Regions from separate parts of the Paenibacillus sp. J31P190 genome, predicted to be linked through region 3. Evidence: riboswitches for the same ligand, from Rfam matches in the RefSeq annotation. Region 3 holds a riboswitch; each other region holds the start of a gene.
What was found. A riboswitch is a leader RNA that binds a small molecule or an ion and turns the genes downstream of it on or off. The one in region 3 is predicted to bind ZMP and ZTP.
Positions count from the first base shown of each region.

Region 1 (3,276 bases), on a different contig from region 3:
CGTCTCTTATCCGAAGCTGACCGCTATGGGTACGAAATTGTCAAACTGATCGCCGAGCGCTCGGGCGGCGAGTATGAATTAAAGGAAGCCACGATGTATTCCAGCGTCCGGCGGCTTGAAACAGACGGCGATATCGAGTGATATTGGGGCGATGAATCTGGGCGTTATGCTTGGACGTTCCATGCGCCATATTTTTCGCAGTATGGACACCATCTTCACGGTCTGCATCACTCCGATTGCCATGATGCTGCTGTTCGTCTATGTGTTTGGCGGCGCAATCCAAACCGGTACGGATAACTATGTGAACTACCTGTTGTCCGGTATCCTGCTGATTGCGATTGCAAGCGGTATATCCTATACGGCTTACCGCCTGTTTTTGGATAAGCAACGTGGCATATTCGAGCGGTTTCACTCCATGCCGATTTCACGTTCCACCTTACTGTGGGGGCATGTGCTGACCTCACTGGTATCCAACGCCCTATCGGTTGTCGTCATCATTCTCGTAGCGTTGATTATGGGTTTTCGTTCGTCAGCAGGAATACTGCCATGGCTTGCCGTAGCAGGCATACTCGCGTTGTTTACACTGGCCTTAACTTGGGTCGCGGCGATTTCCGGACTGTCTGCAAAAACGGTGGATGGCGCAAGCGCCTCGGCAGCCCTTTTGTATTGAACTATCGTTCTGCGTCAGCATAGAAATTTCAAATGGGATACCTTACCCACTTCTTCAACTAATCTATAATTTCACGCTCGTATAAATTTGCGCTCCACCCACGACCGTCGTATCTCCCCTGGAAAACCAATCCTTGACTAAGGTAGTATTGATTTAACGCTGGGTTATCCGCCATGCAGTCTAATCTTAACCATTTCTTTCCTTCGTTCTTTATATAGTCTTTCGCCCAAGTAAGGAAATGGCTTCCGATCCCCTGTCCCTTATACTTTCGCAAAACAACTAACCTGTGAATGTAACCCGCATTATCATGAAATAATTCTCCCCATATTTCCTCGTACTTCCACTGGATAGAGAAACAACCCACAAGCTCACCCTCCAGGTATGCGACAAATACATCTTTCTCACGAATAAATTGCTCCAAATAATTCATCGTAAACGTATCTTCGTTCCACTGAATGATACCTTGCGAGGAGCGAATCCATTTAGCTGCTTCTACATATAATTTCTGCACCTCGTCTAAGTCTTCAATTAGAGCTTTTCTAATATCAATCCATTGGCTATTAAGTTTACCTTTACGGGGCTTTCGATCTGATAAATCAACCAATGCAATTCCCCCTTAAAATAGAAAAGTATTCGGTCATTTGACCAAATACTTTGCCCAGGCGAACGGCTTTTATGAAATATGCGCTCCCCCGTAGTGATCTACGTTTTCGCCAGTCACTCATACCAAATATTTACTATAGTATAAGCTGGAAAATATAAGGAAATCAAGGATTTTATTACGTTATTCTCCCGTTAGTGCAATTGGATGGCGACTTTCACTTGCGTAGCATTTTGTCAGTACCTGACGGCCATCTTTCTTACTTTTTTCGGCTAAGAATACATGATCTTGTCTTACTTGCTCTGCATAGCAAGCCAATCCATCAAAGATACTTCCTTCCCCTCCACTACGACCGGCTTCCCGTCATAATCCAGGTGACAGTCATCGTTCAGGGCATATATCCAGGAGAAATGCCCTATATAGTTAAAGGGTTCTCCCTTTTCATCCGCAAACAAGCCATGGATGTCCACAACCTTATCAAAGAACGAGAAATGCACATTCTTCGCACCGGCCTCAATCAAGCGCTTATAAGTCGGTATTACAGTTTCCTCCGGTTTTACAATCAAATCATCCTTGGAATGGGTAAACCAAATCGGCACATGCTTAATCGCTTCGATATCCGCATCACGGATGACGTCATTGAAAAGCGCTTCGCATACAGGATATGCAGCAGCGAAGAAATCCGGATAGTCGAGCACCATACGCATGGTCATAAATCCCCCATTGGAGCAGCCGCCGATATAGATCCGGTTAGTGTCGATTGCCGCATCATTCCTGAAAATGAACTCATCAATCAGAGCCTTCAAGGCCTCTCCGTACTTGGACTTACCTGATCTGCCGTACTGTCCGCTGCCGTCGTTCATCCAGAAGGTCGGTGTCTGAGGTACCAACATGTAAGCTCCGCCAAACTTGGCTTGGATTGCATCGCTGGCCAGGTTCACCACCTTGTTGCCCGTATAAGCGATGGTCGGATCCTGTCCACCCTCTCCAGCTCCGTGCAACCAGATGATGAGTGGCCGCCTGCCGTTTCCAGTCTGCGGCACGAAGTAGCCGTACTTTAGCGGCTCCTCTTCATAAGAGGAAATGCCGTGCAGGAACTTCTCCGCCTGTTTCATGGTTTTGCCTGCACACAGGTCGAATACCAATCCCGTCAGTCTCTCTTCCTTCGCCGGAACTTCCGCAATCTGGGTAATCCGATAATCGCTGACGATAAACTCGTTGAAGTTGTTCGGACAGGCAATTGCAGCGGATAAGGAATCGAGCGGTCCATACTTCATCTCTAGAGTCACGAATTCCCCTTCCTCTCTCCGTACACCCTGGCTACAGGAAGGATAAGCGTCTTCCACCACGCAGTAACCCTTGCTTAACTCCTTTTCCGTCTTCTCTAACCAGTTCCTCGAAAGCTTCAGGATCTCACCCTTCTTGTCCTTCCTCTCGACATATACACTAAAGCATTCCGGCTTCACCTCTTCCGCCTTTACGTTCACCGATATGGGCAGTACCAGTTTGGTAACGTAAGGACCATAATCCGTTATCTCGATAATTGCGTAGTAACTTCTTCCCATAGCAAAATCCTCCTTTTTCTTAGATAAAATGTTTGATTCCCGCCATTTCCCCCTTGTTTCATTTTAACGGAAACATATGGAGGCTCACATCCAATATGACGACTTTTTTTTTTCGTTTTTGCGACCATTTGATGCAACCATAAATTTACACATGGAAAAGAGCGGGAGCAGCCGTTGTACAAGCTGCTCCCGCTATCTGCATAAAAGCTGATTAAATCAAAAAAAATTGAACTTTTATTATCTGACCACTCGCACAGGTCCAATAAGTCCGCTTGGTTCCTGTTGCGCATAGGCAGACAAAAAGTCGGGATGTTCTTTCACCAACGTATTCGTAACTTCGATGACAAGCTTGTTTTTGCCCTTCTTGATCAGGCCATGGATCTCAACGCGGTAAGGCGGACAAATGCGCACTCCCGCTTCCTCACCGTTTATCCATACTT
Region 1 covers NZ_JCAUAS010000001.1:710,758-714,033, forward strand. Annotated here, with positions in the region: partial or broken gene AC58U0_RS03020 (PadR family transcriptional regulator) at 1-138, shown strand, start outside; partial or broken gene AC58U0_RS03025 (ABC transporter permease) at 152-649, shown strand; gene AC58U0_RS03030 (GNAT family N-acetyltransferase) at 729-1,274, opposite strand; ZMP/ZTP riboswitch at 1,320-1,401, opposite strand; gene AC58U0_RS03035 (prolyl oligopeptidase family serine peptidase) at 1,565-2,836, opposite strand; gene AC58U0_RS03040 (glycosylhydrolase-like jelly roll fold domain-containing protein) at 3,074-3,276, opposite strand, start outside.
Region 1: linked by a shared signal. The riboswitch ahead of AC58U0_RS03030 (GNAT family N-acetyltransferase) and the one ahead of rpiB (ribose 5-phosphate isomerase B) in region 3 are both predicted to bind ZMP and ZTP.

Region 2 (3,276 bases), on a different contig from region 3:
GCACCGCTAGTCGCGGACGATATTACACTAGGAAGCACCATGCTGTTCTATACAAAAGACGCAGGCCGCCCGGTCAAATATATCGCACCAAGCTTCGCGAAAGACATCACTCAAACGTCCATTCCCATGAAACGCGTCATTCGCAGCGGAGATAATGGCTGCGCTTATTGGTGGATTGAGTGGGGCGGTGAGCATGATGTTGTACATGAAAATGAGCGAATCCGAGATGAGCTGTCCTCTGTTATCTATGGTATTTGGGATTATATCAAAAATTCCGGTAAATTCGAGAGTGAAAACCTGACGCTCGAATGGATCGGCTCCATTCCGGGGAAAAGAGAATATCGTCGTTTCGTTGGGGACTACGTGCTTAATCAGAACGATATCATCGCGCAGGAGCAGTTTGAAGACCGTGTTGCTTTCGGTGGCTGGTCCATCGATTTACATCCACCGCAAGGGATGTATGCCACAGCCAAAGGTTCTAAACATATGCATATGGACGGCAGTTATCATATCCCGTTCCGTTCCCTCTACTCCGTCAACGTGACGAATATGCTGATGGCGGGACGCAACATCAGCGCTTCCCACGTTGCCTTTGGCACGACTCGCGTCATGGCGACATGTGCCGTCATTGGCGAAGCCGCGGGCACAGGAGCCGCTCTTTGCGCGGCAAAGGGCATCTCCCCCCGCGAGCTGCACAGCAGCCACTTGAGCGAGCTTCAGCAGACGCTGCTTCGACAGGATGCAGCCGTCCTCGGTCTGAAGAACGCAGATGCGGCTGACCTCGTGCTCCGCGCAGAGATGACGGCGTCCAGCACCTTGACGCAACTTGCGCTAGAGCAATCTGCGTCGGTGCTGCCGCTGAACGCGCATGTGGCGCTTCTCGTGCCGGCAGATCCGTTCATTGACGGCATCGAGCTGCTGCTGGATGCTTCGGCGGCAACGGAGCTGACAGTCGAGCTTTGGAGTACTGGGAAGCCGCAGAACTACGTCCCACACACACAGGTGACGTCCATTCAAATAGCTGTGGCTAAGGGTTCTCAGCAGTGGGTAAAGGCTGCTCTTTCTTGGCACCCTGAAACCGCTCAGAATGCTTTTATCATTCTCAGAAGCAACCCGGCGCTTTCCGTCCATCTATCCGCTAGACCACAAACGGGTGTGCTGTCCTTCAAGCATGATGCTGCATCAGAAGAAACCGTAGATTTCGGTGATATGCATCATCATCAGCCGGTCATTAATTGGAGCGCTAAAGCATTTATCCGGAAGCCAATCTGCTTCCGTCTGCTCTCGCCCACATCCGCATTCGCAGCCGATAAAGCTGCCGATGGGTATAAGCGTCCTTACGGAGGCCCTCATCTATGGTCGTCAGCCGGCCTTGAGGTCTCCCAGCCTGAATGGCTTGAAGCCAGTTGGCCAGAGGCTGTGCAGATTCGAAGTGTACATCTCACTTTCAGTGATGACGTGAACGAAGATTTAATTAATTTGCATCATCATCGGACGGAATTCGAGATTATTCCTGAACTGGTCAAAGACTATAAAATACAGGCCTTCGTCGGCGGTGACTGGATCACAGTGGCTGATAGGCTCGATAATCATACACGTAATCATGTTCATCTTTTGCCGGAAGCTGTGACGACTGATCGACTTCGCGTGGTCGTTGAAGCGACGAACGGGACGGAACGGGCAGAAATTGTAGAAATCCGTTGCTATGGTTGATCAAGACAATTATCAACAACCATCAATCATTTTAAGAGTTGCGTAGTCCATAACCTTCCATTATGATTAGATTAATTAAAAGTTGATGTGTGACTGGCGAAGCATGGATACCCATGAGGAAGCACATTGATCTTACAGCCGTACGCCTGGGCAGAGGTAAGGGGGAGTCATCCCCCTTACCTCTTTGTGTTTTTACAAACAAATGAAGGGTTGAGGGTAAAATGAATTCAGAAAAATTAATTTTGGATGGTACACGTGTCGCGAAAAGCATGAACGAAACTTTAGTCGAAAGAATCAACCAACTGTCCGCAAGAGGTGTCTTACCGTGTTTAGCTACCATACTTGTTGGCGATGACCCTTCTTCCGAAACCTATGTACGTATGAAAAGCAGCGCATGCAAGCGGTTAGGCATTGATTCCAGACGAATCCACCTAAATAAAGCAACTACAACAGAGGAGCTTATTGCTGTTATTCAACAATTAAACGCGGATCCTCAAATCCATGGTATTTTATTGCAGCATCCGGTTCCGCACCATATTGATGAAAGAGCCGCGTTTGAAGCCATTCAGATCGAAAAAGATGTGGATGGCGTTACCCTCCTAGGCTTTGCTCAAAATGCTTTTGGAGCGGCCAGCTTTCCATCCTGTACCCCGGCAGCCATTCTAGCTATTCTGGATTATTATCAGATTCCAATTGAAGGCAAGCATGCGGTAATCGTTGGTCGGAGTCCGATTCTAGGTAAACCCGTATCACTTATGCTCCTGAACAGAAACGCAACCGTAACCATTTGCCATTCAAAAACAAATAATCTCCCCCTAATTATCGGGTTAGCTGATATTGTTGTTGCAGCAGTTGGTAAACCTGCTTTTATTCAAGGAGCATGGATGAAGGAAGGTGCTGTCGTTTTAGATGCTGGATATAATGCTGGCAACATTGGCGATGTCGATTTCGAAGCTTGTCTAATAAAGGCAAGTGCAATTACCCCTGTCCCTGCTGGAATTGGCCCGGTGACCATCGCCATGCTGCTCAAACACACCGTTCTTGCTGCCGAAAAAAGCAATCTTATAACTTGAGTTTCCGACATTCTTTTTTCTAAAATAGGTCTTAATAACCCTTGTTTAACCTTACATGGTGTGTTATATTAAAAGTGCATCAAATCAAGGTTTCCACTTCAAAAAGTTGACATAGGAGTGATACAAATGCCCAATAATTCCGTGCAAATCCCGCAAGGTGAAGAATTGATTCGTGTGGAAATGACGGTTAAGGAAGCGCTTGCATTGACAGGCACTAAATTTAACCAAAACCACAAATTAGAGACAGATGCGATCAAGAAGGTTAAACAATCCTTAGAAGATAAATTGCTGACACCGAACCATTAATCCATACCTATTCAGAGCTCAGCCCTGACGGACGATTCCAATTCGTTCGCGGGGCTTTTTAATTTTATCGCATCAAATTCGGTCAAATGCTTATAATAATCTCGCAGCGCAAAAATCCTACATTTTAAGGAGTGAACAACCATGTCTGAGTCTCATAAAAAAACAGGACAATCCCAAAAAAATA
Region 2 covers NZ_JCAUAS010000003.1:224,882-228,157, forward strand. Annotated here, with positions in the region: gene AC58U0_RS08105 (FAD-dependent oxidoreductase) at 1-1,713, shown strand, start outside; ZMP/ZTP riboswitch at 1,793-1,872, shown strand; gene AC58U0_RS08110 (bifunctional 5,10-methylenetetrahydrofolate dehydrogenase/5,10-methenyltetrahydrofolate cyclohydrolase) at 1,935-2,786, shown strand; gene AC58U0_RS08115 (hypothetical protein) at 2,913-3,092, shown strand.
Region 2: linked by a shared signal. The riboswitch ahead of AC58U0_RS08110 (bifunctional 5,10-methylenetetrahydrofolate dehydrogenase/5,10-methenyltetrahydrofolate cyclohydrolase) and the one ahead of rpiB (ribose 5-phosphate isomerase B) in region 3 are both predicted to bind ZMP and ZTP.

Region 3 (3,276 bases):
TAACAATCCGCATCGGGCGCGGCTGTTTGATAGAGTTGTTCAGCTTCATCAGGTAGGTATACAGCTCTTGTACCGCCAATCAGCTTAGGTCGAGTAAAAGCCATCGTTACATAGGCATGGCCAATGTTACGCACTGGCGGCCTTGCTGGCACAGCAACTGGGCGAAGATGCATACCGATGAGTGTGCTGCCAATATCGATTCCCGCATGTGCCTGAATCGTCTCAACAACGACCGGCTTCGCGAAATGGCGATACGCATAGGAGGCCATTGAACCTCCGGCCCTTGGCACCGGAATGACAGAGACTGGCTCAAGCTGAGGCGCATGCGATAACAGCTCTTCCTCAATAACGATTGCACGGTTCAAATGCTCGCAGCATTGAAAGGCTAAGTGCAGCCCGAACTCGCGGCTTATGCGCTGCGCCGTATCAAAAATCGGCTTGGCCGCATCCAGCGTACCTGATGTACCGATCCTGTGCCCGAGAATTTCACTCGTACTCGTTCCGATAATCAGAATTTGACCTGATCTGAGATTGCCGACTTTGACCAATTCCCGAAGATTTGTTTCCAAAGCCTCGGCAATAGTAGAAAGAATGGAATCTGTCATCATGATCCCTCGTTTCTGGAATTTTCCGTTAGGAAATATGCTATGGGTGCAGTGTGAAACGGTCTTCTATACTTTGCACTTTGTTAATGCGATTCTGGTGACGAACACCTTGAGAAAACTCGGTTTCGAGCCAGATTTTCACGATTTCCTCAGCTACACCCGGTCCAATAACACGTTCCCCTAAGGCTAGTACGTTGGTATCATTGTGCTCACGCGTCGCCTTCGCTGAGAATAGATCATGTACGAGTGCACAACGGATGCCCGGAACTTTATTCGCGGCAATCGACATCCCGATACCCGTTCCGCAAATCAAAATACCTTTGTCAGCTTCGCCTGATACCACTTGCTCACAAACTTTAAGCGCATAGTCGGGATAATCGACCGAATCTGCACAACTGCAGCCAAAATCGACGACTTGGTGACCTAATGACTCAATAAAAGGAATGATAACATCTTTCAAACGATAGCCTGCATGATCCGCACCTAAGGCAATTTTCATGAATAGAACGCTCCTTTGCTTGTTCGAATTCGACCATCCTATTATATCCCAAAGCTCACCAGAAAACGAAAAAAAGAGCGGACACGCTAGAAAACGCGCGTTGCTCTTTTGCCCAGGCGACCGGCCGTATAGCTCAATGCTCCATTGTGGTTACTCCCACTCGTCGCCAGTTACATTGAGTCTTGATTGATATCTCTATTTTATCGCATTCTACCCCATGTGTAAAGATGTATCCGCAATTCGTATATCTAGAACCTGGGTTATTTGGAGCCTTCATTTCGTGCACGTATTTTCTGAACCAATTTATCTAAACTCCCGCTGATTTCCTCAGCCGTCTGTCTGTAAATCTCTATGGAACCTCCGAACGGGTCAGAAATATCAAAGTCAGGAATCGCATGTTCAAGTTTAAAAATACGGCTTCTTTCTTCTGCAGAAACTGCTTGCGAAAGAGCCTGTTTGAGCTGAAGCTCCGTAACGAGCTGCTCCCTCTCCTCAATCGCCTGTAAAATATGAGTGTCATCCTCTACGTACTCTTTGAGCGTAAAAGTCTTCTCAATCGCATCCGGAAACCGCTGGATAACCGTACGCTTATGCCCCATCGTCATCGTCAAAATGAGATCAGCCCAATTCACTTCAGACTCTTGGATCGCCAAAGAACTAATGGGCTCCTTGAATCCCGCTTCCAGTAAAAGCGATGCACTATTTCGGGAAATTGGACCGCCCGTTACCGCGGATACCCCTGCTGAACGAACCTCCGCCGCAAGCCCTTCTTGGTGCACCCTGATACGCAGCAAACCTTCTGCTAATGGACTGCGGCACGTATTTCCTGTACAGACAAATAGAATTCGCAACATGATTCCCTCCTAATCGTAAGCATAAGCTAAGACCAAAACTTCCTATACCCCTATTGTATCATAGTAAAAACTTGATCCCAAACGTGAGCAAAATTAGCCCGCCAAACGCCTCGCCATACTCGCCAACCCAGCCGCTTACCCGCCTGCCAACCAACAAGCCAGCGATGGATAATAAACCTCCAAACAGACCAAATATCAGCACCGTCAACACAATATCTGTAGCAAACATACCTAGGGATACACCCACAGAGAATGAATCAATACTGACACTAAGTGAGAAGATTGTCAGGCCCCAAGCTGACCTATGATCAAAAGAAGTTGCTTCTTCTCCACGAATCGAACTATACACCATATGCGATCCCAAAAGAATGAGCAAACATCCCCCAGCCGCTGTAGCGACATTCCCAAGCAGCAATGAAACATATTGCCCCATAAACATCCCCATCAAAGGCATGAGAACGTGAAATATTCCAATCACGAAGCTAATTTTCATAATATCAATCAAACGAATACCCTTCATCCCTATGCCAATCCCTAAGGAAAAAGCATCCAGGCCCAAAGCAATCGCCATAATAATAATTGTTACCAGCTGCCCAAACTCCACCCCAGATGCGAGCATAGCGCTATCCCCCTTGTCCACGTTTCTCTCTCAAGATATGCGGACAAACAGGGAATCATGCTAGCTAAACACGTACAAGCCGATGACCGGCTGCTTTACGAAGTCGATTCATAATCGCGAGGCCAATCCCCGTTTCTGGACAACCCTCTGCAGCAATATATTGAATACCTTCTTGATCAAATTGCCTTAACGCAGCATAAAGATCCTGAGCGATTGTTTCCAGTTGCGATAACGATCCGCAGGCAATAACCAAATCAGCATGGTAACGAGAGGCTCTCTCCTCAAAAGTAAGAATACCCGTTGACTCACCACGTACCTTGGCAGCATCAATATCGTTTTGAATCCATTCAGCAACAGCTTCTGTATCTTCTCCTTGAACGATATGCATAAATCCTTGTGGTGCGTAATGCGTGTACTTCATCCCAGGAGCACGCGGTGTTTCGGAATCTTGTACCTCTTCCCGCTCTGGCTCATGAATCCGAATAGTAGGCAGTGCCGATTGCAGCTGATCTGCCGTAACACCACCGGGACGCAAAATGTACAACTCACCATCTACAAGCTCGATCACAGTCGATTCGACACCAACCCCCGTTGCACCACCATCCACGATCCCGCCAATCCGACCATCCAAATCATCTCTGACATGAGAGGCGAGTGTTGGACTAGGTCTGCCTGAGCTATTGGCACTCGGCGCGGCTA
Region 3 covers NZ_JCAUAS010000016.1:157,818-161,093, forward strand. Annotated here, with positions in the region: gene AC58U0_RS24920 (TIGR01440 family protein) at 1-605, opposite strand, end outside; gene rpiB (ribose 5-phosphate isomerase B) at 646-1,104, opposite strand; ZMP/ZTP riboswitch at 1,208-1,288, opposite strand; gene AC58U0_RS24930 (low molecular weight protein arginine phosphatase) at 1,365-1,958, opposite strand; gene AC58U0_RS24935 (manganese efflux pump MntP) at 2,017-2,577, opposite strand; gene AC58U0_RS24940 (L-threonylcarbamoyladenylate synthase) at 2,642-3,276, opposite strand, start outside.